DNA from 2 places in the Paenibacillus sp. J5 genome. Region 1 is predicted to be linked to the other one. Evidence: riboswitches for the same ligand, from Rfam matches in the RefSeq annotation. Region 1 holds a riboswitch; the other holds the start of a gene.
What was found. A riboswitch is a leader RNA that binds a small molecule or an ion and turns the genes downstream of it on or off. The one in region 1 is predicted to bind FMN.

Region 1 (14,813 bases):
GATACACGAATCAGCCCTCTTGTCCGGCTCCTCCTTGTCGTTCCATTCGGCTACGCGACCTGCCGCAGCCTCTGCGGCTGCGTGCAACGGCAGAGGCTGCGGCAGAGGCTGCGGCAAAGGCGTATGCTCGTGCCGCCACTGGGCAAGGTTCCTCTCCGAGCCCGCCTCCTCCTGAGGGATATGCGCCTCCGGTATATAGAGCGTGAAGGTGCTGCCTTTCCCTTCCTCACTGCTCAGCGCGATGACTCCGCCCAGCAGCGAGGCCAGCTCCTGGCTGATCGCCAGGCCCAGGCCGGTGCCGCCATAGATGCGGCTCGTCGTTCCATCCGCCTGCTGGAACGCCTCGAAGATCAATTGCTGCTTGTCAGCCGGTATGCCAATACCAGTATCCGTCACCTCGAACGCCACCAGCCTGCCTCTTCCCGCAAGCAGTGGCTGCTCCTGCGGCTGCGCGCGGCGAATACGGAATATCACCTTTCCATGTGACGTGAACTTGAACGCATTGGAGAGCAGATTCTTGAATACCTGCTTCAGCCTGTGGCTGTCGGTATAGATTTCGGTCGGAAGATTATCATCCAAGACCGTCTCCAGAGCAATTCCCCGCTGACTGCTGACGGGCATGAAGCTGCGTCGAACGTACTGCTCCAGCTTGTCTAGCGGCACACTTTCGATCACGACCTCCATCTTGCCCGCACTAATCTTGGACAGATCTAGAATCTCATCGATCAGCTTGAGCAGATCGCTGCCGGATGAATGAATCGTAGCCGCGAACTCCACCTGCTTCCTCGTCAGATTGCCCTCCTGATTATCCATCAGCATCTGCGACAGAATCAGCAAGCTGTTAAGCGGCGTGCGCAGCTCATGGGACATGTTGGTCAGAAACTCCGTCTTGTATTTGGACGACAGGGCTAACTGCACGGCCTGCTGCTCCAGCGCTGCCTTCGTCCGCTCCAACTGTTCATTTACCAGCTTCGCCTGCCTCATCTCGCGCTCCAGCAGATGCGTCTTCTGCAGCAGCTCCTCATTCGTCTGCTCCAGCTCCTCCTGCTGCATCTGCAGCAGCTCCTCCGACTTCTTGAGCTGCTTCGTCTGCTCCTCCAATCGTTCGTTCGAGCTGCGCAGCTCCTCCTGCTGGGAGATCAGCTCCTCAGACTGTGCCTGCAGCTCTTCCGATTGCGCCTGTGATTCTCGCAGCAATTCCCCGATACGGATACGGTCGAACAGATTGTTGAACAGCACGCCCAGATTGCCGGACACCTCGCGCAGCAGTCTGCGCTGCAAGTCCGTGAAGGGCGTCATCGAGGCCAGCTCAATGACGGCTACGGTGCGATCATTATACAGAATGGGATACAGCAGCAGATGGGACGGCGCACTGCTGCCCAAGCCAGAATGCACCCTTACATAGTCATCCGGCACCTGGGACAGCTTGAGCGGCCGCTTCTCCAGCGCGCACTGGCCAACCAGTCCCTGTCCAAATACGAATAGCTTCTCGAAGGCCGACTCATCCTCAAAGGCAAAAGCGCCCTCCAGCTTGAAAAACTGCTGTTCCCCATACCCCTGGCGCACATACAAGGCACCATAAGCAGCATCTACCATTGTAGCGATTGTATTAATAAAGGCATGACTAGCCGCTTCAATCGTTGTATCGGCCTGCAGCGTCGTAACCACCGCGGCGAGATTGGACTGAATCCAGGATTCCTCCTCGACCCGCTTGTTGTATAGCTGCTCCTTGCTGCTCTTCTCCTCTATATCATCTGCCAGCTTATTGAACACCTGCGACACCTCGCCGAATTCATCCTTGCGGGAAATTCGCACGCGCGCGTGGGCATCCAATGTGCCACGGGCGAAGCCTCGGATAATAGCTGCCAGACTGTCCAGCCCCTGGCTAAGATGGCGGACATTCCACATCATAGCCGCTGCACTGAGCACCAGGCCAATCAGAGCTGTCAGCCACATGAGCTGTGAAGTGCGCTCGTTATCCTCCAGCGCCTGCTCGAACGCCTCACTCATGCCCCGTTTCTGGTAGCTTGCCAGCTCGTTGGTGCGGTATAGCAGCTCATTTTGGGCATCCAGCCCCTCGTTCATCAGCAGGTCGACCGCAGCTCTGATCTCACCCTTGCCGGACAGTTGGAGAGCCGACTGGATAAAAGCTCTATATTCATCCTGTGCCTGCTCCATCTCCGAGAATATCTTCGTCTCCAGTTGTCCCCCCTCTGTGAGCTCCAACTGGTCGTATACGTCTGCTGCCTGGCTCCAGGCCGTGCGGATTGGCTCCATCTGTGCCGCCTTCGCCTCGTCTGTCGGACTCAGCAGCATATTCGTAAGACTCTTGGAAACCTCATTGACTTGGGTACGATACTCATAGGCCAGCAGCAGCTTCTGGTATCTGGCATTGTACAGCAGATTCAGCTCCTTGCTCTGATCACGGGTGTTGACGATGCCCATGCCAGCGAGCAGCCCCACGACTGCAATTAGAAATATGGAGCCAATCATCATCTTCGTCTTCATCTTCATGTCGTACACATCACCTTGATTTCCTCCAGTCGTATACTGCGCACTGCCGAGCCATACATACAAATATAGACAAGCCTATAGTGAGCAGCTTGCCTTGCAAGGTATGAAAGTCTATGAATGGCGGGACAGCCCTGTTGCTGCCGACCATGCCTGTCATTAACCGTATACGGGGGCGATGAAACACGTGGCGGGAATTATTTTGGAGCTAAGCGGTAACGGCTCTGCCGTCTTGGGCGGGCTATGCCTCCAAAAAAACGGCACAGGCTCTCGCCCGTGCCGTCTATCCATTCAAGCTGCCGCCAGAGGCTGCGCGTTGCGCTCTTGCTGGCGGGATATAATCAGCAGCGTCGCCCAGATCATCAGGAAGCCCGCAACCTGTGTCACCGTGACCACCTGCTGGAAGGCGATCCAGTTGATCATCACGCCCACCATCGGAAAGCTCAACTCCGCCAGCGTGGCATAAGAAGCCTTGATCGCGCTCAGCCCCTTGTAGTAGAGCAGCAGACTAAGCAGTCCTGGCAGCAGCGCCTGCAGCAGCAGGTTGAGGCCGACCAGCGCCAGCGCCCCCGACTCTCCCGGCAGTGTCCATACCTGGCGCTCTCCGATCACCAGCGCCAGCAGCAACGGCAGCGCCAGTATGAATCGCAGCGAGGTGACGGTCTCATAGTTGACAGCACCCAGCAGGTAGCGCCCCATAACCGTTGACCCGCCCCACAGCAACGCGGCGCCAATAGACATCAGACTGCCTATTTGAATAATATCGTTCAGATTGGTGAACGGCAGCTTGAAGCCGAAGGTCAACAGATATGTGCCAACGATAGCTACGATAAACAATGTCCCGAACGACTTCGGCAGACTCTCCTTGAGCAGCCATCTCGCCATCAGGATCGCGAAGAGCGGCTGCAGCTTCTGCAGCAGCAGAACCGCGTTCAGATCCCCTGTCTCCAGACCCTTGGTGAACATAATTGTCGCCAGTGCAGAGCCTCCCCATGAGATGAACAGCAGCGCGCCCAGATGGCGCAGCCGCAGCTTGCGCAGCTCCCGGCGGTGCTTCCACATGACCGGCGCCATGAACAGCACCAGGATGATGTGCTCCAACAGCGCAATCTGTGTGGAGGTCAAGGAATCGAGCAGGATAATGCGGAACAGCGGGTCGACGCCCCATAGCGCCGCCCCCAGCACGACAAACCAAAAGGCAGGCTTGACGGCTTGATTTTTGAATAGGCTTGTGGACAAATGACTCATGGCTGAATGCTCCTTCACGCATCCAACCTTCAGGGAACGCATGGCGAATTATGGAGTTGCATGCGAAAAGCCCCGCCTCGCGACTAATCAGCGAAACGGGGCCAGCCAAATAAACATACGACAGAAGTAGCTATATCGGACTTCACCGAATACAACCACGCTGCATGGTTTCATAGAGCGACAGCTAGCCGACTCACGTTTCCCAAGCGTAGAAGGGTGTCGCCATTCTTGACGGACTAAGCCTTGTATCGCATAGACATAGAAGACCTGTATACATGTGCACGTATACGCTCTTAGATGTGAACGGAAGCCGACGCTGTGCCGCATGAAGCCTGCAACAGAGTCTGCGCATATGATATTGGCGATCTTCTCCCATCCGGACTATACCGTCGGCCTTGGATTCACACCAAGTCAGTCCCCTTGCCGTTGTCGGCTTAGAGAGTCGCGGGCTTCGCTTGTTCAGCTTCACCGCCGGTCAGGAATTGCACCTGCCCCGAAGATCAGTATGCTACATAGTATTATTAGACAATGCCAGATGAACCTTATGACCTCATCGTGCGGATGAGACAGATACTTACATTAAAAAAGTAAGTGGCGTTGTTATTTTCTAATCATAAATTCATCGCAGGCAATTGTCAATAGGTTGTGCTAAAGATAGCAATAAAATCATATAAGTTTTGTCGGATTAGCAATCACTTGCTCATACAGGGCCATATATTCTTGAGCCGAACGGTTCCAGCTATAGTCTCCGCTCATCGCATTACGCACCAGTTGCTCCCATTGGTCGGGCTGCTCGTAGATTCGCAGCGCACGGCGAATCGTATGCATCATATCATGGGCATTATAATGGGTAAATGAGAAGCCGTTCCCTTCTCCGGTATATTCGTTATAGGCGTGCACCGTGTCACTCAAGCCCCCTGTCTCGCGCACGATCGGGATACTTCCATATCGCATGGCGATCATCTGGCTCAGGCCGCATGGCTCGAAGCGCGACGGCATAAGGAACAGGTCGGAGGATGCATAGATGCGCCGGGCCAGCCCCTCGTCAAAGCGTATCTGTGCCGACAGCCGCTGTGGATAGCGCCAGGCCAGGTGACGGAACATATCCTGGTATACGGCATCCCCGGTTCCCAGCACCACGAGTTGGAAGCTGTCCTGCTCCAGCAGCTCGCCCAGCACATGCTCCACCAGATCCAGCCCCTTCTGAGCAGTCAGCCGTCCGACCATCCCGATCATCGGCACCCTCCGGTTCTGCTCCAGACCCAGCTCCCGCTGGAGCTCCATCTTGTTCTGCCGTTTCGTATTCAGGCTGGATCGGTATCGGTAGGCAAGCGCCGCGTCAGTCGCCGGATTATAGCTCTGCTGGTCGATGCCATTCACGATGCCGCTTAACCGATCGCCCAGCCAGCGCAGGCAGCCATCCAGCCCTTCCCCGAAATAATCGGTCTGAATCTCTTGTGCATAGGTTCTGCTAACCGTCGTTACATGCTCGGCATACTGGATGCCACCTTTCATGAAGCTGACACCGCCCTTGTATTCCACCCCTTCGGATCGAAAGTAGGAATCATCCAGCTCCAGCAGCTCGCCCAGTATCCGATGGGAGAATACGCCCTGATATTGCAAATTGTGAATTGTGAATACATTTTTGATCGAGTGGTAGAAAGGATCATGCCGGTAGTGCTTGTGGAGCAGCGGGGCGACCATGCCTGTATGCCAGTCATGGCTGTGGATGATGTCCGGCTGGAAGCCGATATGAGGCAAGATGTGCAGCACAGCACGATTAAAGAAGGCAAACCGTTCCTCATCATCACCGTGCCCATATATGCCATCGCGTGCGCCGAAGAAATACTCGTTGTCGATAAAATAGGTCGGCACGCCCTCCTCCTCAGTCATGAAAATACCGCAGTAGCAGGCTCTCCATCCCATCGGAACCTCTATATGCGTGATGAACTGCATCCTTTGCACCTGTTCCTGGGCAATGGTCTTGTACTTAGGCAACACAACGCGGGCATCCACTCCGTTTTTGCGGAGTGCCTTGGGCAGCGCCCCGATTACATCGGCCAATCCCCCTGTTTTGACAAAAGGGCTGCCCTCAGCAGCAGCAAACAATAGCTTCATGTTGCGTCCCCTCCTCCACTCTCTTGATACATGCCTAATAGGACATTCTACATGGCCATGTCATTTTCCTTCACGTGGACCCCGTCTTCTGCGCCGTACACACAGTGTTATATGAATTGGGGGCAGGCCTCTGTCCACATATGACAAGAACAGGGCAAGATATGTCATGTACGTCATCTGCATTTCTCACTATAATTGATAATGATTATCAATTATGCGTACAAAGGGGATCTTTTGCTATGAACATTCATCGCCTCAAACTCTGCCTGCTTATCGGGCTGCTCTGCCTGACCGCTATCCTGTCCGCCTGCGGCAAAGAGGAGACAGCGCCTAACCCTGCTCATCCTAGTGAACCGGAGAAGGTTGACGCCACACAGACCTTCACCGATGCACTAGGACGCAATGTGGATATTCCACGACAGCCGCAACGGATTGTGACCACGCAATATTTGCCGGAAATGATCGCTGTCGGCGTCAAGCCGATCGGTGCGGTATCCCACCTGCTGAACAATTACAAGTCGCTCGCGGATCGGATTGATGGCATTGAGGATGTCGGGGCAGCCAATGACCCCAACCTGGAGAAGCTCCTCCAACTGAAGCCGGATCTGATTATTGCCGCCGAATGGAATGAAGCACAGTTGGATCAGTTGAGCAAGATTGCCCCGACGGTGGTCATCAAGTGGGAAGGCCGTGACGCCTTTCAGCATTTCCGTGATGTCGCAGGTCTGCTCGGGAAAAAGCAGGAAGCGGAGAATTGGATCAGCGCTTATGAAGCCAAAAGCGTCGATGTGCGCGCCACGCTTGCGAAGCATGTGCGCCCCGATGAAACGTTCGGTGTTGTAGTGATCGGCGGGTACGAAAAAGGACAACTGAGAATTTACGGCGACCTGAACGTAGGCTATACTTTGTATCAAACCCTTCAGTTTAAGATGACGGATGCGGTGAAGCGTGAGTGGGATAAGGGCGGCCATGAGCTTGGCATGAGTGTCTCACTGGAGACACTGCCCGAATATGCCTCAGCCGATCGACTGTTCGTCGTGAAGTTCGACAATGATCCTGAGTTTCTGCAACAGGTAGAAGACAGCAGCCTATGGCACAAACTGCCTGCTGTGCAGAACAATAACATCTACACGGTAGACTCTAAGCTATGGTTTTCCTATGATATCTTATCCTTTGAAGCACAACTGGACGATGCGCTCAGATTGCTGAGCCAATAATTCGCTGTGCTAAGCATTCAGACATGCGGGGGGGGAACATCGATGATAATGCCCCTATATATATGGGCCGGATCGCGCCAAATGAATATCAACGCGCACAGCGCTGCCGCGCTCGTTAGAAGCGATCGGCCGTCGCTACTGCTGCCTGCCGAAGGCGAAGGGGAGGCGCAAGGGCTGCGCTGTAGCTGGGTGCTGAAGCCCGGCAATTGCCTCCTCCTGCCTCGCGGCGAAGCTCTGCAGCTCCACTCTGTGTCGGGGCGTCCGCTCATGCTGCACCTGATCGAATTCGAGCCCATCGCTCTCCCCGAGCTGCTCTCGACAAGCGTGTCTCCGCCGAGCACGCAGCCCCCGAGCGTGTCGGAAGCGGGCGCATCGTCAGCGCGTGTGCCTACTCCAGGCGTCCCCCCGCTGTCGCTGGATCAGCCCGCCCTGCTGCAGCCGGCTCCCTACGCCCGGTGCCGTGAGCTTGCTGAGCGTCTCTCCTCCCCCATCGATGCGTCTGATGCCGTGCAATGCTACGGCCAACACGCTGCCTTTCAGGAGCTTATCTATCGGATGATGCAGGCGGCACGCTTGCCTACAGGCGGCAGAGCACAGCACGCCATGCAGGCTGTCGAACTAACCGTGCAGTCGATACATGAGACATTGCCGCTCGCTTTTACACTGGAACAACTGGCCGGCAAGGCTGGCCTGTCCGTCCGCCACTATTCACGCCTGTTCCGGCAGTTGACCGGGCAAAGTCCCATCGATTACATGATCGGACAGCGCATCAAGCAGGCCGCGCATCTGCTGGAGGAGCCGGGAATGTCCGTTCAGGCAGCAGCGGGCAAGGTGGGCTTCAGCGACTCCTTCCAGTTCAGTCGCAGCTTCAAGGCGCACACAGGCATCTCGCCTCGTCTGTATATGAAGATCAGGAAGCAGCGGACACGGGTGGTGTCGATGCAATTTTTAGGTGAAATATTGACCCTGGGCATCAAGCCGATCGGCGCTCCCAGTCAACTGCTGGATTGCGGTTATTTCCGAGGCCATGTCGAGAATATCGCGGAGATCGGCGAATCGGTAGTGACCCCTTATCTTCACAAGCTGGCAGAGCTGAAGCCGGATGTCATCATTACCTTCAACGGCCACCATTACGCAGAGTATGCACGTATTGCGCCAACACTCGATATTGCGTGGACGATGCCGTTCTTTGACCGCTTCGCCCTGATCGCGGATATGGCAGGCCGCACCCAAGCTGCAAGGGCGTGGAGCGAGCAATATCAGCGGAGACTGCATGAGACGCGAGAGCAGTTGCGCTCGCGCATCTCCGCCAGCCAGTCTGTATCGTTCTTCTGGCTGCGCGGCCTGCCATCAACCTTCCAGGTATACTACGACATGGGAGTGCTGTACCGCGACATGGGCTTGCGTGCCCCGGCGGCTGTAGAAGCTATGCAGCGCGAATCGGGGCATCCATTCAAGGCGGATATACCGCTGCATGAGATGCCGCTATATGCTGGCGACCACATGTTTGTTGTCGTCTCCCCGGATACAGAGTCTAAGGCGCAGTTCCGCGCCTTGACTGCCAGTCCGCTATGGCAGGGGTTAGATGCGGTGCGAAGGGGCTGCGTCTATCCATTAAACCTGGATTGGCTGCGGGAAGACCCCATCTCCATGATGGGCCAGCTCCAAGACCTGGCGCATATCGTAGCCGGGCGCCGTATGCCCTAGCCACAGTGCCTCGCGCGCTGCATGACGGCGGCGGCCGAACCACATGCCTGCTCCCGACTTTCCTGGACACGATATGGGCTTGCACGCCCCAACAACTGTAGCAGCCATACCGCAGCACAACCAGGAGCATCGGCAAGGGCTGTTCTGCAAGGCGGCAAGCAACCGCCTTCTGTTCAACTCGGATGCTGCGGCATTGCCTGTGTACAGCGGTTGACCTAATGCCGGAGCTGACCCCAATTTAACTAAAGCTAAAACCCCAAGAATGTTAGTACAGCATTCTTAGGGTTTTAGCTTTGTAATCACCCGGCTAAACTACTTACTTTTCGGATAGCCCCTTGGATTAATCTGATATTAATTTCATAATAATAATCAAATATCCATATTTTACCTAATGGGAATTAGATCGTTATATGCCTACGGGAACAATATACAGACCTAGCTCCTGATCCTGCTTCACCACGACATGAACGCCGTAGATCGACTTCATCGTCTCCTCGGTCACAACCTCCTGCGGCGTACCGCGTCCCATAATCTCGCCCTGCTTCATTACAATAATATGGTCGCTGTAGCGGATCGCCTGATTAATATCATGGAGCACCATGACGATGGTCAAGCCGTGGCTGATATTCAGGTCGCGGATCAGCTCCAGCAGCTCAATCTGGTAATACATGTCCAGATAGGTCGTCGGCTCATCGAGAAAAAGAATCGGCGTGCGCTGTGCCAGCGACATCGCGATCCATACACGCTGACGTTCTCCCCCCGATAGCTGGTCGATCGGCTTCGTCCGTTTGTCCAGCAGCTTGGTGCGCGACAGCGCCCATTCAACAGCTTGCTCATCCTCCTCCTTGTTCTGCGACAGGATACCGCGATGCGGCATTCTGCCATAGCTCACCAGCCTCTCGACCGTAATATCCGCGGGAGCGTCGTTATGCTGATGAACAACCGCCAGCTTCTTCGCCAACTCCTTCGGCTTATAGCTGCTGATCGCCTTGCCGTCGAGCACGATCTCACCGCTCTGCGGTACGATGTTTTTGGACATGACGCCCAGCAGCGTCGATTTGCCGCAGCCGTTCGGCCCGATGATCGTCGTGACCCTGCCTGGCTCGATCTGGCTGCTTACACCCTTCAAATGCTCGGTCTTGCGGTCATACGAGAACACGACCTGATTAATTTCCATCGATGCGTCCACTCCTTCTTAGCAAAAAGATAAGGAACGGCCCGCCGATAATCGTCATAATAATCGAGGCTGGAATTTCACTAGGAGCCAGCACCGTGCGCCCCAGTGTATCGGCCGTCAGGATAAGCAGCGCCCCCGCCAGCGCAGAGAACGGAATGAGCGCCTTATGGTCGGAGCCGACCAGGATACGCGAGATATGCGGCACCAGCAAGCCGACAAAGGCGATCAGTCCACCCACTGCTGTCGCGATCGAGGCCAGCAGGACAGCGACGACAGAGATAACCAGCCGGGCACGAGTCACATGAATGCCCAGATTATGAGCCGTCTTGTCCTGCAGGGACAGCACATTGCACCAAGAGAACAGGAATAGAGCTGCGACCAGACCGACTGTGCCGTACATCATCATGATGTCGACATCCTTCCATATCTTCATCGAGAAGATCGAGGTGGTCGCCTGATTGACACTGCCCGCCGCATAGCTGCCCCGATAATTGAAGGATTGCCCCATACCAGTGAACATCGCATTGATCGCGATCCCGACCAGGATGATGCGTACCGGACTAAGCCCGGATCTCCAGGATAAGGAATAGACCAGGAAAAATGCAAAGGCTCCCCCGATAAAGGCAAAGAGGGGCATCCAGAAGAACAGTGCCGGAAAAAAACTGACGAATAACAGCGAGGACAGACCCGCCCCGGACGAAATCCCGATGACACCGGCATCAGCCAGCGGGTTGCGCATGACCGCCTGGAGCAGTACACCGGATACCGCCAGACATGCCCCCGTGTATAGCGAGACAATAATTCGCGGGAAGCGCAAATCCTTAATGATATGAACCGTCTCGTTGTCGCCGTTCCACAATCCCTGGAACAGCTCGAGCACCCCTACCTGCAGACTCCCCTTGATGGCGGAGTAGCAACTGACGACCAGCAATAATAAGATTACGCTGGCAAAGCTCCATGCAATTTTGTTCATTCCAGACATCCTTTGCGAGTCTTCATTCGTTATTGCGAGTCTTCATTCATGATTGCGGATACATCATCCTCATCAGCTCATCCAGCGCCTTGTCCGCCGCAAGATTGCCGGTCGTGCCGAATAATGCCTCTTCCAGATCGTAGACGCGCCCGTTCTTCACTGCGTTGAAGTGCTTCCATATATCATTCTTCTTGAATTCCTCATTAAACATCACGACAACCTCCTCCGGCATGCCGTGCGCTGCCCGCAGGATGATGTCCGGGTTCGCCTGCTGCAAATATTCTGTATTGGAGGCCAGGTATTCGACGGCTTCGCCTTGCACGATATTTTTGCCTCCGGCCAGCCGCACCAGATCGCCAATGTAGGAATGCTCGGTTGCTACCAGATAGCTTCCTGGGACGCCCATTAGGATCAGCACCGTCGGCTGCTCCTTGCCTTCGATCCGCTGCTGGATGTCCGCCAGCTTGTCATCATATCGCTGGAGGAGTGCGGCGGCCTGCTTCCCGCGGTCATATCGCTTGCCGAGCTCCGCAATCGCCTGCTTCATCTGCTCCAGACTGGTCAGATCGAGAAATGTGGCTGTGATGCCCACCGAATCAAAGATCGGCTTCAGATCGTATTCAAGCGTCGTAACGGATAGCACCTCCGTCGGCTTGAGCGACTTGACGATCTCCATATCCGGCTTCATCGGGTTGCCCACCTTGGTCAGCCCGTCATAGCGCTGCGGCAGCACCTTGACACTGGTCGGGATGCCCACCAGCTCAATCTCCAGCGCATCCATCATCTCCGTAGCCGCAACGGTAGTCGCGATGACACGCTGCTCGGCCTTCGCCTCCTCACCGATCCCCTGGGACACTGGCTGTGTCTTCACTTCGCTTCCTTGCTTCTGCGCATCCCCGCTTGCACCGCCACTGCTTGCTTGTGATCCTGACCCGCTAGCTGAGCAGCCCGTCATCACAACCATAACCAGCAGTGCCAGCAGCATTGGCAGGCGCAGCTTCTGTCCTACTCTCATCGCTTTCTCCCTTCTCCTGCTTCATACGGGTTGGCCCCGCTCAATGAAAATCACAGAGGACGCCAGTTGCCTGACATCCTCGTGATGGTTGATCCGCTCGCCACAGCAACTCTTCGGAACCGCTATGACGTCTCGCGTGTCATGTGAATTAGATCGCCTTTAAGCTTGCTGCGTCGAACTTGAATTGGACAATGTACTCATTATCGTAGTCGAGCCCTGGAACCCCCGTAACAATTACATGCGTATAGGCATATAGCTTATCAGTCAAGCCAGTAACTTCAAATTGCACTACACGGGTATCCTTTACCTTGTCCTCGCTAATGGTCTTGACTTCAACGAATTTGGAGGCGTCATGGTTGACGTTGCCCGGATCGACCTTGAGCGATTTGATCCAGCTCGCATTTTTCAAGGTCAGCGTCACCGTATACTTATCCCCATCAACCTTGACCGAGGCTGGCTTCAGCGTATATTCATCCATAACCGATTGGTTCTCGGTCTTATCCTTCAATACAGTGTAGCTTAGACTGTACTCGCCGTTCGCGATGCCCTTGGCATTGACTGCTGCGGTTGGCTGTGCCGGATTCTGTGGCTGCGATGGCTCCTGCGCCTCCGTTGTCGGCTGCGATGCGTCGTTGCTCCGCACATTCGTCATCGCCAGAATAACAGCTACCGCTTCAGCTCTCGTCGCCTTCGCATTCGGGACGAACTTGGTTGGAGTCTTGCCGCTCATCAGTCCGGCTTGGACGGCGGTAGCAATCTGCGCCTGGGCCCATTGCGGCATTTGCCCCTTGTCTTCAAAGCTGAGCGCCGTTGCCGCTGCAAGCGGCAGCCCCGATGCGCGCACGATCATAGCCGCCATCTCCGAGCGGGTAATGAGGCTGTCCGGACGGAAGGTCTGATCCGCGTAGCCGCCGATAATGCCAGCTCCCACCGCTTGGGCTACATAGCCTTGAGCCCATGCAGGAATCTGTGCGGCATCCTTGAAGGCCAGCTCGCCAGCCTTGCCCTCCAGCTTCAGCGCTCTGGCGATCATGGCTGTAAATTCGCCGCGTGTCACCGAGCCATTCGGACGGAACGTGCCGTCATTGTACCCGGTTACGAAGCCTTCTGCCAATGCTTTCTCAATGGCCGACTTGGCCCAGTGACCCTCGATGTCCTTCAGCTTGGCACCTGCGGTGGAGGAGCTATTCGCCGCCTCTCCCTCCCCTGCAGTGTCCTTGCCGCCAGTGGAGGAAGCTCCTTGCTTACGCAGGCTGTTCTCGTTGAAGGTGAACGTCACATCATGATAGCTGTAGGTGTTGTCGCCCAGTGTGATCCGCAGGCGTCCATGTACTGCCTTCGACAGATCGTTCACCTGGAACTCCACATATTTATGTCCGTCTTTCTCAGCAATCTTGGCACGCTCCGTCTCCGTGCCACGCTCTACGCGAAGCTCGCTGATTTGTTCATTTTTCAGTACAGCAGAGAAATACGTTTTGCCGTAGGCATAGGTGACGGTACCTGGATGAACGAGTTGGCTATCGACATCCGACTTGGTCGACGTACCTTTCTTCAATACGGAATAATCTACATCATAGACACCTGACTTATATTCTGTGCTCGACACGCCGTTGCTGCCTGCGGATGCCGAATATGCAGAGATGCTGCCAAATTTCAAATGCACATCGTACTCATGGTCATACAGGCCGTTGTTGCCGTCAAAGTTCGGCCAGTACACCTTGACCCAGCCCTTCAGCGGCTTCGTCAGATCGCTAACCTCGAACTCCACCGTGCGTGTGTCCTTGTCTTTATCCGTCGCAACAGTGGATGGCGACACCAGCGAACCGTTGCGGTCAACCTTGAAGCCGGTAATATATTGGCTGTTCTTCAATGTAATCGATACATAATTGCGTCCATTGTCTACACGTAAGGTAGCAGGGTGCTCTACATAACCGTCCATGACTGAGGTCGAAGAGGTATTATACTTCAACACTTCGTACTGAATGTTATACTTCCCATCCTTCGTTTCTGTCCCAGTCCCCGGATTGCTTCCAGTCCCCGGACTTCCACTGCCCGGATTTCCACTGCCCGGATTCCCTGTACCGGGATTTCCAGTACCCGGATTCTCGCCTCCCGGCTGCTCCCCTTCGTCACCCAGCACCGGCTTGGCGCTATCGAAGCTGAACGGGATGACTTGAGCCTGTCCGCCTTGAGTCACGGTCAATCTGTAGCTGGCGGTCAGATCTGCCAATTCGTACTTGACGGGAGCCGCTGCCGCCAGCACGCTCACCAGCGCCTTGGCGCCGGAGCTTGTGCCCACTGGATCGATGACGATATAGCCGCCCTGTCCACCCGCACGCTCCAGCTTGTTGATCGTCACTCCATCCTTCATCGTGAAGGCCAATGTCTTGGTGCCGTCCTCCTGAACTGCCAGCTTGGGTGCTTCATTCAGCACGGCTGCGAGTGCGCCGTTAGCTGTCTCATCGCTGCCCTTCAGCTCCACGACATAGCTTCCCTTCTCCACCTTGGACAGGTCCGTCAGCTTGATGCTGTCCTTGTTGAATACGAAACGGATGTTATGGGTGGCCTTGTAGGCTCCGACCTGAATCTCGACTTTCCCCTTCAACACATTATCCAGGGATTTCACCTCGAACACTGCCTCACGGGTGCTATTCGTCGAATCTTCACTTACCGTATCGACATTTTTATAGTTGTCTCCTTCACTATTCACCTGAACAGCCTTGACCTGATCGCTGTTTTTGATGGTGAAGTGAACGTAGTATTTTCCATTCACAATGCTGAGGTGACGATTCAGGAAATAGTCGTCCATTTTGGATACGACATCTTTATTATCCTGCATGACAACGA
Region 2 (14,813 bases), on a different contig from region 1:
GTCCTGATCGCGGGGGCACGCGCGCCGCAGCTCGTTACGGAGGAGATGGTGCAGACGATGAAGAAGGGGGCGGTCATTGTTGATGTGGCTGTTGACCAGGGCGGTTCAATCGCGACCATCGACCGGGTAACCACCCATCAGCAGCCTGTCTATGAGAAGCACGGGGTGCTGCATTACGCCGTAGCCAATATGCCGGGGGCTGTGCCGCGCACCTCGACGCTCGCTCTTACGAATGTAACGCTGCCCTATATGCTGGAGCTAGCGGGCAAGGGGCTGCGGACCGCCGCATTGGGGAATGAGGCGCTGCGCAAAGGGATCAATACGCATCAGGGGCATATTACTCATCCTCAGGTTGCCGAAGCGGCCGGGCTGCCGTATACACAGGTTGAGCAACTGCTGCAGTCTGTCTCTTACGATCAATTGCAGTAGATCGCTTGGCATAAACCGTCCTGTTCCTTCATAGCTATGAAGGAACAGGACGGTTTTGCGCATGGAGGGAGAGAAGAATGATGGTCGTTTCATTACGAAAAACGGCAGCCCGGCTGCTCTTTCTCATTTTGTTTGTGTTGTTGACCCTTATCGTATTTGGAGGATACCGCTATCTGATGGTGAAGCTCATGCTGATGGATGATCCCTATGAGGCGCCGCGTGGACAAGCGGTCAAGGTGTTTCAACCAGATGAGGCGGCATTTGGTGAGGCGACTGTCAAGGAGCGGCTGCGCTGGTTTTATTTATTTGGCGAATAGGGAAGGATTAGCGGCGGCTGATGTGGAATTAATGTGCGTTGACCGTATATTGCTTGAAGAGGAGGGCTGGGATGAGGTCATACGCAGTACAGTTTATGGAGCATCTGCGCGATGACCGCGGCTTGTCCGCTAACACGCTGCAGTCCTATGAGCGCGACCTGCATACATTTTTGGTTGAGATGCAACGTCAGGGGCTGGAGGAAGCGGCTACTGTACAAAAGCATCATTTGTCGATGTACCTGCATACCATGAAGCAGCAAGGCAAGGCCGCGGCGACCATCTCACGCAGTCTGGTTGCGCTGCGGGCGTTCTTTCAATACTTGGTGGCTCTCGACCTGCTCAGCAAGGACCCGACACTTGGTCTGGAAGCACCAAGACTTGATAAGCGTCGGCCAGGCGTGCTGACCGTAGAGGAGATGGTGCGGCTGCTCGATTCGCCGCCGCTAGACTCGCCGGGCGGATTGCGCGACAAGGCCATGCTGGAATTGCTGTATGCCACCGGCATTCGCGTGTCGGAGTTGACCGCACTGACGCTTGACCAGTTGAATGTGTCGCTTCGTTTTATCCGCTGTATCGGTCAGGGGGGGCGAGAGCGTATTATTCCGCTCGGTCAGCATGCGACAGAAGCCATCCGTATCTATCTGGAGAAGGGGAGACCTCTATTGCTTCGAGCGGACAAGCAGGCTGAGACCTTATTCGTCAATCGTCAGGGAACCCCGCTCAGCCGTCAAGGATTCTGGAAAATTATTAAAAAATATGCGCATGAGTCCGGCATCAGCACTCCAATTACGCCGCATACCCTCAGGCATTCCTTTGCAGTGCATCTGCTGGATAATGGAGCGGATCTAAGAAGCGTGCAGGAGATGCTTGGCCATTCTGATATTTCTACAACACAGGTTTATCTGCAATTTCACAAAGCACCGATGAAGGAAGTGTATGAGCGCTCCCATCCCCGATCGAGAGGCTGATAGGCTACTCTTCTAGGGCGTGTCTGAACACTCTGAACGGAACAGATCTGGCCGAATTTTCGTTCCAGGCAAGGCGCTTTTTCGCAGGCGTACCGGGGGTGCGCCTGCGAAAAAGCAACGCAGCATGGGGAGAAAAGGCGGGGAGAGATGCCCTTGAACGGGTGTTCAGACACGACCTAATGAATGACAAAAACTTGGAGGTATGACAATGAATCAAATGACAGTGTCCCAAATTCGCGAGGCTGCCGCTTATATTGCATCCGTGGCTCCGCAGAGCCCGGAGATCGGCTTGATTATGGGCTCGGGCCTTGGTGTTCTGGGCGACTATATTGAAGAAGCAACCGTTATCCCCTATGATGCTATTCCTCACTTCCCGGTCTCGACCGTCGAAGGACATGCCGGTGAGCTGATGGTGGGCAAGCTGGCCGGGCGAACTGTTGTGCTGATGCGCGGTCGGTTTCATATGTATGAAGGATATGGGCCAGAGCTGACGGCGTTCCCTGTGCGTGTGATGAAGGCGTTGGGAGTGAAGCAACTGGTGGTAACCAATGCCGCGGGCGGGATCAATACAGGCTATCAGCCGGGCGATCTGATGATCATTACCGATCATATCAACTTAACGGGTCGCAATCCGCTTATTGGTCCCAATGACGAGGAGCTCGGACCGCGCTTCCCGGATATGTCGGAGGCTTATAGCAGACGTCTTGGCGCCATTGCTAAGACGGAGGCGGGCAAGCTGGGCTTCGAGCTGCGCGAAGGCGTGTATGTCGGGGTGCTGGGGCCTTCGTATGAGACGCCTGCCGAGATTCGGATGATGCGGACGATGGGCGCCGACGCTGTGGGCATGTCCACGATTGCGGAGGTCATTGCAGCTCGTCACAGCGGTGTAGAGGTACTGGGCATCTCCTGCATCAGCAATATGGCTTCAGGCATACTGGATCAGCCATTATCTCATCAGGAGGTTATGGAGACGACTGAGAAGGTAAAATCTCAATTTTTAGGGCTTGTACTCGCCGTTATACCTTCGCTCTAATCTTGATTGGCTTGCCTTAATCCGTGAGAACCGCTTGAAAAAAGCTTGATGTAGTGAAATGAAAAAGTTGAAAAATTTGTTACAAAAATGTAAAATTTGGATTCGACCCATTGTGACAACATTTGTATCGCGGTCGTCGTATACTGTCCATGACAAACCTTTAATGGAGTGACAAAAATGGACAAGTTGGGTACGGCGCAGCTTGAGAAGCTGCGTGGTCAGATGGTGGCTACCGCCACACGTAAGCAGTCGCTGCTGCATCGGGAGGTGTTGCTGCTAAGTGAAATGCTGGACCAGGTTATTATCAAAGCGCAAAAGGAAAAATGCGCCAGCCGCAAAACGTAGTCCCGAGCATGTATAATCAGCTCGGACAATCGTCGGTCTGGTGTTTTAGATACCTTGCAGGCCAGTTATCACCCGCTTGGGTATGGTTGCAGCAGGGCAGCTTGGCTGGATGGCGTTGGGGATCGCAATCCACCATGCGGCTATGCATGTCCCAAACCTCTGCACAGCACGCCGCAAGCTCGCTTCATAGCCATGAAGTGACAAGATACCTATGGGAATCACCTATCGAATGAGAATGCTGTCTTTTGCAAAAAGCGACCATGTTTCGCGGCAAAAGACAGCGACCGCCACTCATTTCGAAAGGTGATTTTTTTTATATTTTGTAGAAATGGAATAGATTTCATATAAGCGGTCGACACTGTAGAGGAGAATCTAGCTTGGAGTGTCAAGCTGCGCACAGGAAGCGCAAAGTCTTGACTATTCAGGCACCGGATACAGGAGGAGACCGCAATGAAGAAAACATATTGGTATAAAGTGATGATGCTAGGTTTGGCTGCCTTGCTGCTGTTCCCAGCAGCGGTTATGGCCGAGGAGGCGGTGCCTAGTGAGACCCCGGATCTGGCGCCATCTGCCCGTTCGGCCATATTGCTCGATGCGGACAGTGGAACGGTAATTTATGAGAAGAACAGCCATGACCGACTCCCGCCAGCGAGCATTACGAAGGTGATGACGATGCTGCTCATCATGGAAGCGATCGATTCGGAGCAGATTAAATGGACGGACAAGGTCGTTACGAGTGAATATGCCGCATCCATGGGCGGCTCGCAGATTTTTCTGGAGCCGGGCGAGGAGATGACGGTAGAGGAGCTGCTCAAGGGAATCGCGATGGCTTCAGGCAATGATGCTTCGGTGGCGATGGCCGAAAAAATCGCCGGTACAGAGGAAGCCTTCGTCAAACGGATGAACGAGCGGGCACAAGAGCTGGGACTGAAAAATACCCACTTTGTCAACTGCAACGGGCTGCCAGCAGAGAACCATTATTCCTCCGCTTATGATATTGCCATCATGTCCAGAGAGCTGCTCAAGCATCAGGAGATTACCCAATATACCGGACAGTATCAGGACTACCTGCGCAAAGATTCGGAGAAGCCATTCTGGCTGGTCAATACGAACAAGCTGGTTCGCTTCTATAGTGGGGCGGATGGGCTGAAGACTGGATATACCAGTGAAGCAAAGTTTTGCCTGACTGCAACTGCAGTGCGTGATTCGTTGCGCGTAGTGGGTGTCGTCATGGGGGAACCGAATACTAAGACTCGCAATGCCGAGGTAGGCAAGATGTTCGATTATTCATTTGCCCAATATATGAACCATCCGATCTTCAAGGCTGGCGACCAGTTGGGAAGCGTGGCTGTGGAGAAGGGCGAAACAAACGAGCTGCCGATTGCGGCAAAGCATCCATACAGTGTATTGCTTAAAAAGGGAAGCGCGACAGATAACATCCGGCATGAGTTGACCATCAACAGCCCGCTTAAGGCACCGCTAGCGGCAGGTCAAGTCATCGGCAAGCTGACAGTGTATCAAGGGGATAAGGTGCTTGCGCAATTCGATGTTGAGTCGCCGGGCAATGTAGCCAAGGCAAGCTGGTGGACGCTGATCAAGCGCACCGCGGCACAGTTGTTCTCCTAGAGCGTAGCGCTTTTTGTCAGCTTCTAGCGGGCTTCTTCTAGTTTTGTCGTGAGGCAGGAATGGTATAGCCGCATGTAGAACACTCTGATCTAACAACGGAAGGAGTGAACAGATTATGAGTCTTCAGGTTGAGCTGGAGCATTACCGCAATGTGCTGATTGTCCGCTTGCGGGGGGAGCTCGATCACCATACGGCGGATACGGTGAAGCTAAAAATGGAGGAAGCCATTCTCCGCGGAAGCAGTGATCATGTCATTCTTAGTTTGAAGGAGCTCGTCTTCATGGACAGCTCGGGTCTGGGAGTCATCCTGGGTCGCTACAAGCTGCTCAAAAGCCGAGGCGGTAAAATGGTCGTATGCGATGTGAATGCCAGCGTATACCGCCTGCTTGAGCTGTCTGGACTGTTCAAGATCCTGACAATTCATGATGACGAGCGGATGGCGCTCTCAAGTCTGGAGGTCGTATCATGAGTGGAACGAACTTTATGACGCTGTCGTTCTCCAGCAGATCGGAGAATGAAGCTTTTGCACGGGTAGCAGTTGCTGCTTTTATCTCTCAACTGGACCCTACCATTGAGGAGTTGAATGATCTGAAGACCGTCGTTTCAGAAGCCGTAACCAATTCGATAATTCATGGCTATGATAGCGATCCGGAAGGCATTGTGACGATCGAGGCGTCTATTGACGGGGATACTGTGTCCATTACGGTAATAGACAAGGGAAATGGAATCGAGGATCTGGAGTTAGCCAGACAGCCGCTCTACACCTCGAAGCCGGAGCTGGAGCGCTCAGGCATGGGCTTTACGATTATGGAAAACTTTATGGACCGATTTGAAGTGACCAGCTCGCAGGAGCATGGGACGCGCATTTCGATGATGAAGCGAATCGAATCAAAAAAAGCGCTCTACAATTAGGCGTGTAGGGGTGGAGCCTCATGGAAGTCGATATGAAGCAAGCATCGCAAACCTATCTGAACGATACGGAAGTGAAACGGCTTATTCTGCTCAGCCAGTCTGGTGATACGATAGCCAGGGATACCCTCGTCCAATGCAATATCCGTCTGGTCTGGTCTGTGGTTCAGCGGTTTATGAACCGCGGCTATGATCCAGAGGATCTGTTCCAGATTGGTTGCATCGGCTTGCTCAAATCGGTCGATAAATTTGACCTCTCCTATGATGTCAAGTTTTCAACCTATGCGGTGCCGATGATTATCGGGGAGATTCAGCGATTTCTAAGGGATGATGGGACACTCAAGGTAAGCCGCTCATTGAAGGAGCTGGCGAACAAGGTTCGAAAGACGAAGGATGAGCTCTCGAAGGTACATGGCAGGCAGCCGACGATCAAGGAGGTTGCTCAGCAGCTCGGCATCTCGCCGGAGGATGTCGTCTTTGCCCAGGAAGCGAACAAGCCGCCGACCTCGATTCATGAGACTGTGTTCGAGAATGATGGCGATCCCATCACGCTGATGGATCAAATCTCGGATGATTCACAGGAAAAATGGTTTGACAAGCTCGCGTTGAACGAAGCGATCGGCACCTTGTCCGAACGCGAACGGCTTATCGTCTATCTGCGATATTACCGTGACCAGACACAATCAGAGGTGGCCTCGCGGCTAGGCATCTCCCAGGTACAGGTGTCACGGCTGGAAAAGAAAATATTGCAATGCATTAAAGATCAGATCGCACAGTAAAGGCCTCAAGTTGCGCCTTGTCAAGGAGACAGTGGAAGAAACAAAACTTCTACTGTCTCCAGTGATAGGAGCATATAGGCCGCCACTGTGCGGTCTTTTTTCAGTTTTTACCTGTATGTCCGTGGAGTAGAGGCAGCAGCGGATTCTCATAATAAGACAGACAATCCAACATCCGTAGCAAAGGAATGGTGCGTGATGGAAGCTGTGGGGAGCTCAACCTTATATTTGCGTCTGCGCAAGCGGATTACGATACGGCCAGGAGAAGCGGTCACCTTGGGACAAGCAGCACGGCTGCTGCTGCATACTCCGTTGGCTCAAACGCTTGGCAAGCTGGAGCTGTATCGGCATCGTCCTGAGGACGGCAATCGGTATGTCATTGATATTCTGCATATTATTCAGACGATTCGAGAGGCTTATCCTGAACTGACGATTGAGCCTTATGGCGACCCGCAGGTGTTGGTCATGATCAGTCCCAAGCCGCAGAAGCCTCGAAAGGTTGTACTTATCTTTGCTTGGCTGCTGTTGTTTTTTGGCGCAGGGCTGGCGATTATGAATTTTCATGCGGATGTCAGCATGAAGGAGGTGCACCAGCGCATATCAGAGCTGGTAACGGGGAAACGTCAGGAGCACCCGCTCTGGTTTCAAATCCCTTATTCGCTCGGCATTGGCCTTGGGATGGTACTGTTCTTCAATCACCTGTTCCGCAAACGTCTGAATGATGAGCCGAATCCGCTGGAGCTGGAGATGTATATGTATCAGGAAAACGTCAATACGTATGTAATCGCAGAGGAGATGGGCAAAAAACAGCGCAACGAAAAGCAACAGCGGCAGGCCGATGATTGAGCTGCTGCTGGGGATGTTTGTTGCACTGCTGGGGCTGGGAGGCGGGCTTGCCGTCGGTAGCGGCATGGTAGCTCTGCTGGTCGTGTTCGATCTGATCCCGAGATTGGCTCAACTGGCCAACGCCTATCAGAAGTCCGTCTGGTTCGAATCTGCGCTGGTCGCCGGTTCGGTCTACTGGTCGCTGGCAGACTTTCTCGACTGGAGCCTCCGATTGCCGCTTCACGCACTGCCTCTGGCGGGAATGGGGCTGCTGGACGGCATATTTATCGGGATGCTCGCTGCGGCGCTGACTGAAGTCATGAATGTATTGCCGATTCTGGCCAAACGGCTGCAATTGGGTACGTTCATTCAGGCGCTCGTCATGTCGATGGTGCTCGGCAAGGTGCTGGGCTCGCTGTTTGATTGGCTCGTGTATCAATGGTAACGATTCAAAGTCCAGGCGAGGAGAGTGGAGCAGTTGAGAGAGTGGAATACAGGCAATAATGACGGTGGACATACCCCTCCTCATGGACAGCCGGGCGCTATGCCAGCCCATGAGAGAGATCGCATGGTCCAACCCGATGCGGCGGAAGCACACAACAGCCAGGAAGGAGAGGGGGCGAAGGCAACGGAAGGGAACCGTCAACGGAGCAGGGAGCAGAGCAGCCAGCCCGTATGGGCAGTCGATGCCTCTTGGCCAGGTGCGCTTCAGGACGGTCAGCAGCAGGATAGCGTGAATCAGAACCAGAGCGCCGGACAGCAACAAGGGGGCTCTCCCAAGCGTGGCGGGACGCAGGATGACCGACATGAGAAGCGTCAGCCTGTTCCGCATAAGCTGGATGATTTTCGGCAGTTGCTGGAGAAGAGCGTGGGGCTAGGCGACAGCTTCGACGTCGTAGCCAGAGAGATGACCTTCGGCAAGCGCAGAACGTCGCTGTTCTTCATGAACGGCTTTGTCAAGGATGTGGTGCTAACCGAGGTGCTAAAGCGGTTAACGTACTTGACTCCTGAGCAGGTCTCCTCCGATGCGCTGCATGCATTCTTTGAGCTGTACGTGCCGGCTGTTCAAGTAACGGCTGAGCATGATTTTGACAAGGTAGTGGATGCGGTGCTGGCAGGCAGCACTGCATTGTTCATCGAGGATGAAGGAACAGCGCTCATTATTGACGCCAAGCTATTCCCGGCCCGTTCGCCCGAGGAGCCTACGCTGGAGAGGGTCGTCAGAGGCAGCCGCGATGGCTTCGTCGAAACATTGATGGTCAATGTGACACTGGTGCGGCGCCGGCTGCGTGATCCGGGTCTGCGCTACGAGATTATGAAGATCGGAAGACGGACGCAGACGGATGTATGCATTGCCTATATTAACGACATCGCAAACCCGAAGCTGGTGGAGTCGATTAAGGGCAAGCTGGAAGATGTTGAACTGGATGGACTGCCGATGGCTGACAAGCAGTTGGAGGAGGCAACGGTGAAGCGGGGATGGAACCCCTATCCGCTCGTGCGTTACTCCGAGCGCCCTGATGTGGTCGCCTCGCATTTGCTGGAGGGGAATGTAGCGGTCTTTGTGGACACGACGCCCAGTGTGATGATCTTGCCGACAACCTTTTTTGACCTGGTGCAGCATGCAGAGGAAAACCGTCAGACCCCGTTTATTGGCACCTTTCTGCGCTGGGTGCGGTTTCTGGGTATTCTCGCCTCATTGTTTCTGCTGCCCCTATGGTTTTTGTATGTGCTCCAGCCGGAGCTTAAGCCGGCGGCGCTCGCCTTTATCGGCCCGAGCGAGCTTGGGCGGCTGCCGCTCGTGCTGCAGTTTGTGCTGGCAGAGCTGGGGGTGGATCTGATGCGGATGGCATCGGTGCATACACCGACTCCGCTGGCGACTGCGATGTCGCTGATTGCCGCGATTTTAATTGGCGATGTAGCCGTCAAGACGGGGCTGTTCATTAATGAGGTCATCCTATATATGGCTGTAGCAGCCATCGGGATGTTCGCGACACCTAGCTATGAGCTTGGCCTGGCGAACCGAATTGTGCGACTGCTGCTCATCATTGCAGTTGCCGTGCTCCATGTTCCCGGCTTCATGCTCGTATCCACGCTGGCGTTCATCGTGCTGGTCATGGAGCGTTCCTATAACCGTCCATACATGTGGCCGCTCATTCCATTTGATGCCAGGGCCTTGTGGAGCATCTTGCTGCGTGTGCCGGTTTTGCATAATCGCACACGTCCCAACCTGCTGCAGCCTCAGCAGCTTAACAAGATGCCTCCCAAAAAATAGTCGCAAAAGTGCAAATGTTCTTCAAGATAATCTATTTCTCATCCGTGTACTTTTCCGTTATACTGGTTACTAGGATTAAACCAGGCTGACATGGAAAAATGGAGGGAACAATATATGTACTTACATGGAACGAGCAAAATTAATGAACAGGGCCATCTCGAAATCGGCGGCAATGATGTAACGAAGCTGGCTGCCGAATTCGGAACGCCCCTTTATATTGTCGACGAGGCGCTCGTGCGTCAACGCGCCCGCGAATATGTGGAGGCATTCAAGGCCTCGGGCCTGAAGTTCCAGGTAGCCTATGCGAGCAAGGCCTTCTGTGTGATGGCGATGTGCGCGCTGGCAGAGGAAGAAGGCATGTCGCTTGACGTTGTATCCGATGGTGAACTGCATACAGCGCTCCAGGCTGGTTTCCCAGTGGAACGCATCCACTTCCATGGCAACAACAAAACCGTTGACGAAATCAATATGGCGCTGGATGCCAATATCGGCTGCTTCGTAGTCGATAACTTCATCGAGCTGGATCTGCTCAATGAGCTTGCTGGAGCGAAGGGCAAGCGCGTGAAGATTCTGCTCCGCATTACGCCAGGGGTAGAGGCGCATACGCATGACTATATTTCTACAGGCCAGCAGGATTCCAAATTCGGCTTTGATCTGGGCAATGGTTCGGCATATCGCGCCATTCAAGAAGGGCTGAAGCTGAATCATCTGGAAATTCTCGGCGTTCATTCGCATATTGGCTCCCAGATTTTTGAAGTAGAGGGCTTCCGTATGGCTGTCGATAAAGTAACAGCCTTTGCGGTGCAGGTGCGCGATGAGCTGGGCTTGACCTTCCAGGTGGTGAATCTGGGCGGCGGCTTCGGCATCCGTTACACCGATGAAGATAAGCCGCTTCCGCTGGGCGAATACGTGAAGGCGATCACGGATGCCATCATCTCCAACTTTACCCACGCGAGCTATCCGCTGCCGGAGATTTGGGTGGAGCCGGGCCGCAGCATCGTCGGCGATGCTGGCACAACGCTCTATACAGTAGGCACCAGCAAGGATATTCCAGGCATCCGCAAATATATCGCTGTGGACGGCGGCATGACCGACAACCCGCGTCCGGCGCTGTATGAATCCAAGTACGATGCCATCCTGGCGAACCGCGCCAATGAGCCTGTATCCGAGACCGTATCTGTCGCAGGCAAATGCTGCGAGAGTGGTGATATGCTGATCTGGGATCTGGAGCTGCCCGCTGTCCATAAGGACGACCTGCTGGCTGTATTCTGTACTGGCGCATACAACTATGCCATGGCTAGCAACTACAACCGTATTCGCAGGCCAGCCGTTGTCTTCGTGAAGGATGGACAGGCTGATCTGGTAGTGAAACGCGAATCGTTCGAGAACATTGTAGGCAATGACTTGATCCCTAGTCGTCTCAAAAAAGCTTCTGTGGGCAACTAAGCAAATAAACCACTAGCCTAGCTCAGCCGTTATGCGGCGGCAGCATGAAGACAGCCTCCCGGCAATGAATGCCGGGGGGCTATCTGTTTAAGTATCTGTTTAAGCTAAGCAGCCAGGTTCCTGTTGTAGGGGAGCAGATCGGATTAGCAGCTCATGCAGCAATCGGCCCTGACTTGCGATCGTGGGGGCGAGCTAGACTAGCCGTACTGTGAGGTGTCCTCATTGGGAGCAAAGCAGGCATGACGTTCATCGTATCTTTGATAGGGCTGCCAAGCGCTGCGTGATGCACTGGAACAGCTTGGCTTATTGAGGCAGATTGTAGTATGATGATAGGGTTACATAAGCAAATTCAATATAAGGAGTGAACGTTCATATGGCAAAGCAAGCAAAAATTACCTTGGCAAATGGCGGCGAGGTGCTGATTGACCTGTTCGATCAGGATGCGCCGAATACGGTTGCCAATTTCGAGAAGCTGGCAAATGAGGGCTTCTACAATGGTCTGGTATTTCACCGTGTAATTCCAGGCTTCGTCGCTCAAGGCGGTTGCCCGCAAGGAACGGGAACAGGTGGCCCAGGCTACCAGATCAACTGCGAGATCAACCCGAACAAGCATGAGCGTGGCACGCTGGCTATGGCGCATGCGGGTCGCAATACCGGTGGCAGCCAATTCTACATCTGCTACCAGCCACAGCCGCATCTGGACGGCCAGCATACTGTATTTGGCAAAGTGACGAAGGGCATGGAGTTCGTCGATGCTTTCCAAGGCCGTGACAAGATGGAGAAGGTTGAGATCATCGAGAACTAAAGGACAAGCCTCCGCTCTAGGAGTGAGGAGGAAGAACCGGCGGGCAGGAGTCTCCATACAAGAGAGCCTGTCCGTTTTGCTAAGCCCAAAATGTATGCGATTACAGAAGGAGCTGAATGAAATGGGTAAAATCATGCTGTGCTTCCCGCAAGGCAGATATAAGGCGCTGACGATGAGCTATGACGATGGTGTTTTCGCGGACAGAAGATTGGTTGCGTTATTCAATCAGCATGGCATAAAGGGAACGTTCCATCTGAATAGCGGCTTGTTCGGGAGCAGCGGCAGGCTAACTGGCGAGGAAGCGGCAGCCTTGTATGAGGGTCATGAGATTTCGGCACATACCTTGACGCATCCGACGATCGCGCGCTGTCCGAAGGAGCTGCTGGTACACGAGATTATGGAGGATCGCAAAAGACTTGAGCGATTGGCGGGCTACACGGTGCGCGGCATGAGCTATCCGAACGGCTCCTACACGACGCAGATCAAGAAGCTGCTCCCAGGGCTGGGAATCGAATACGCGCGCGTGGTGCAGACAACTGGCGGCTTCGACATGCCGGATGACTGGCATGAATGGCGGCCGACCTGCCATCACAATGACCGACTGCTGGATCGGCTGCAGACCTTCCTTGAACTGGATCGGCCGCAATATTTGTTCCTCATGAACGTATGGGGGCACAGCTATGAATTTGACGGGGATCACAACTGGGAGCTGATCGAATCATTCTGCGAGCAAGCTGGCGGTGTTGAATCGATCTGGTACGCGACGAACATCGAGCTGGTGGATTACATGAAATCATTTGATGCTCTGAAATTCTCCGCTGCTCTGGATGTCGTATATAACCCCTCGGCTGCGAGCGTCTGGCTCAGCGTCGATGGAGCAATCGTAGAGGCAAAGGGCGGGTGTCAGACAAGGCTCTGCTAGAAGTGTGGCGTGTGCACGCTTAAACGTTGCCTTGCCAGGATCGGTGCAAGCTTGCAATTATCGAGCCTTGGTGATATGATTCGGGTGAATCATATAAGTCTAGTTCCTTTCGGGGTAGGGTGAAATTCCCAACCGGCGGTGATCGTCCCTCGCATGGTGTTTAGTGAGGAGGCGTCAGTCCGTGACCCGTCTGCCATATAAGCTTGGCGGCAGCGGTGGACCTGGTGTAATTCCGGGACCGACAGTATAGTCTGGATGGGAGAAGGGAGACGATGGCGTATCAAGTTTGTGCTGTGCATTTTTGTATTTTTTACAAATACAGGAGCAGGCTTATTTGATTATGCTTTCTCTACATTCATCCCTCCGAAGGCGCTGAGACGCTGACGGAGGTTTTTTGCGTTGATGGACACATTAAATGATGCGTATTACATGAAGCTGGCTCTTGAACTGGCTGCGAACATGAAGGGACAGACGGGGGTAAATCCAGTTGTCGGCTGTGTAGTGGTGAAGGGCGGCCGCATTGTCGGGCTGGGCGCCCATCTGCGGCAGGGAGAAGGCCATGCCGAGGTGCATGCTCTCCAGATGGCAGGCAGCCAGTCGCAAGGCGCGACGGTCTATGTCACCTTGGAGCCGTGCAGCCATCACGGTCTGACGCCGCCATGCTGTGAACGCATTATCGAGGCACAAGCAGCTCGGGTGGTGGTTGCTATGACCGATCCGAACCCGCAGGTGTCTGGTCGAGGGATTACCCGGCTCCGCGAGCACGGCATTCTCGTCGAGACCGGGGTGATGGAGGCAGAGGCGCAGACGTTGAATGAAGTCTTCGTCAAGTATATCAGCACCGGCCGACCCTTCGTGACACTCAAGACGGCGAGTACACTCGATGGCAAGATCGCCTCCAGGACAGGCGATAGCCGGTGGGTAAGCGGCCCGCAGGCTAGAGAGCTGACGCATACACTGCGTCATCAGCATGCTGGCATCCTGATCGGCGTGTCGACAGCGCTGGCAGACGATCCACAGTTAACGACTCGCCTGCCGGTCCAGGGATTGCATCCCGTGAGGGTAGTTGCCGATTCCAGATTGCGTCTGCCGCCAAGTGCGCGGATGCTTCACGACGGTCTGGCAGACACGGTGGTACTGACAACGGAGCTCGCATCGACTGAGCGGGCACAGGCATTGGAGGCGCAGGGCGCGAAGGTGCTTCGCTGCGGCTCTGGCCCGTCAGTAGATCTTAGCTTGGCGATGCGGAGGCTGGCGGAGGCTGGAATCAGCTCCATCCTGCTGGAGGGTGGCGGCCGTCTGAATGGAGCGATGCTGGCTGCTGGGCTGATCGATAAGCTGGTCATGTTCTTCGCTCCCAAGATTATCGGGGGGCTGCAGGCGCCTGCCAGCTTCCAATTTGACGGGGCGGAGCGGATGGCCGATGCGGTGCGGATCGATCGCATGCAGGTGGAGCAGATCGGCGATGACGTGTGCATAACCGGCTATCCGGTCTACAAGGCCTAACTTTTGGAATGTCTATCTTCAGTAGAAGAGAGGAGGAAAGCCGATGTTTACCGGCTTGATCGAGGAAATCGGCACGATGCGGAGCATTCGACAGAAGGGGGAAGCCCTGATGCTGGCTGTGGAAGCATCGAAGGTGCTGGAGGGAGTGAGGCTTGGAGACAGTATTGCAGTCAACGGGGTTTGTCTGACGGTTACGGCGTATGACAGCCGCAGCTTCACCGTTGATGTTGTGCCGCAGACGTACAGGCACACGAACCTCCGCCAGCTACAAGTTGGCGACCCCGTTAATCTGGAGCGAGCGATGCAGGCTGGGGGGCGATTCGGAGGCCACATAGTTCAAGGGCATGTCGATGGCTGCGGCGTGATCGTCTCCCGCAGGGCGGAGGGCAATGCGGTGATCTTCCACATCGAGCCGCAGCAGGAGCGTCTGCTCCGCCATATTATCCCCCAAGGCTCCGTAACGCTCGATGGCATCAGCCTGACGGTAGCGGTGGCAGGAGCTCACAGCTTTCAGGTGTCCATTATCCCGCACACGCTGGAGGCGACAGCACTCCAGTGGAAGCAGGCGGGCGATACGATTAATATCGAGACGGACATTATCGGCAAGTATGTCGAGCATCTGCTGAGTAGA

Region 2: linked by a shared signal. The riboswitch ahead of ribD (bifunctional diaminohydroxyphosphoribosylaminopyrimidine deaminase/5-amino-6-(5-phosphoribosylamino)uracil reductase RibD) and the one ahead of ACY1JZ_RS13250 (DMT family transporter) in region 1 are both predicted to bind FMN.

Annotation. Positions count from the first base shown of each region.
Region 1 covers NZ_JBUEDD010000006.1:184,189-199,001, reverse strand. Annotated here, with positions in the region: gene ACY1JZ_RS13255 (response regulator) at 1-2,514, opposite strand, end outside; gene ACY1JZ_RS13250 (DMT family transporter) at 2,803-3,759, opposite strand; FMN riboswitch at 4,120-4,264, opposite strand; gene glgA (glycogen synthase GlgA) at 4,426-5,877, opposite strand; gene ACY1JZ_RS13240 (ABC transporter substrate-binding protein) at 6,117-7,094, shown strand; gene ACY1JZ_RS13235 (helix-turn-helix domain-containing protein) at 7,176-8,801, shown strand; gene ACY1JZ_RS13230 (ABC transporter ATP-binding protein) at 9,208-9,978, opposite strand; gene ACY1JZ_RS13225 (FecCD family ABC transporter permease) at 9,968-10,951, opposite strand; gene isdE (heme ABC transporter substrate-binding protein IsdE) at 10,998-11,966, opposite strand; gene ACY1JZ_RS13215 (NEAT domain-containing protein) at 12,115-14,813, opposite strand, start outside.
Region 2 covers NZ_JBUEDD010000010.1:5,520-20,332, reverse strand. Annotated here, with positions in the region: gene ald (alanine dehydrogenase) at 1-429, shown strand, start outside; gene ACY1JZ_RS18210 (DUF4227 family protein) at 507-746, shown strand; gene xerD (site-specific tyrosine recombinase XerD) at 818-1,714, shown strand; gene ACY1JZ_RS18200 (purine-nucleoside phosphorylase) at 1,923-2,747, shown strand; gene ACY1JZ_RS18195 (aspartyl-phosphate phosphatase Spo0E family protein) at 2,925-3,092, shown strand; gene ACY1JZ_RS18190 (D-alanyl-D-alanine carboxypeptidase family protein) at 3,543-4,718, shown strand; gene spoIIAA (anti-sigma F factor antagonist) at 4,834-5,187, shown strand; gene spoIIAB (anti-sigma F factor) at 5,184-5,630, shown strand; gene sigF (RNA polymerase sporulation sigma factor SigF) at 5,651-6,406, shown strand; gene ACY1JZ_RS18170 (stage V sporulation protein AA) at 6,602-7,249, shown strand; gene ACY1JZ_RS18165 (stage V sporulation protein AB) at 7,242-7,673, shown strand; gene ACY1JZ_RS18160 (spore germination protein) at 7,707-9,503, shown strand; gene lysA (diaminopimelate decarboxylase) at 9,618-10,949, shown strand; gene ACY1JZ_RS18150 (peptidylprolyl isomerase) at 11,323-11,754, shown strand; gene ACY1JZ_RS18145 (polysaccharide deacetylase family protein) at 11,876-12,676, shown strand; FMN riboswitch at 12,778-12,947, shown strand; gene ribD (bifunctional diaminohydroxyphosphoribosylaminopyrimidine deaminase/5-amino-6-(5-phosphoribosylamino)uracil reductase RibD) at 13,079-14,182, shown strand; gene ribE (riboflavin synthase) at 14,226-14,813, shown strand, end outside.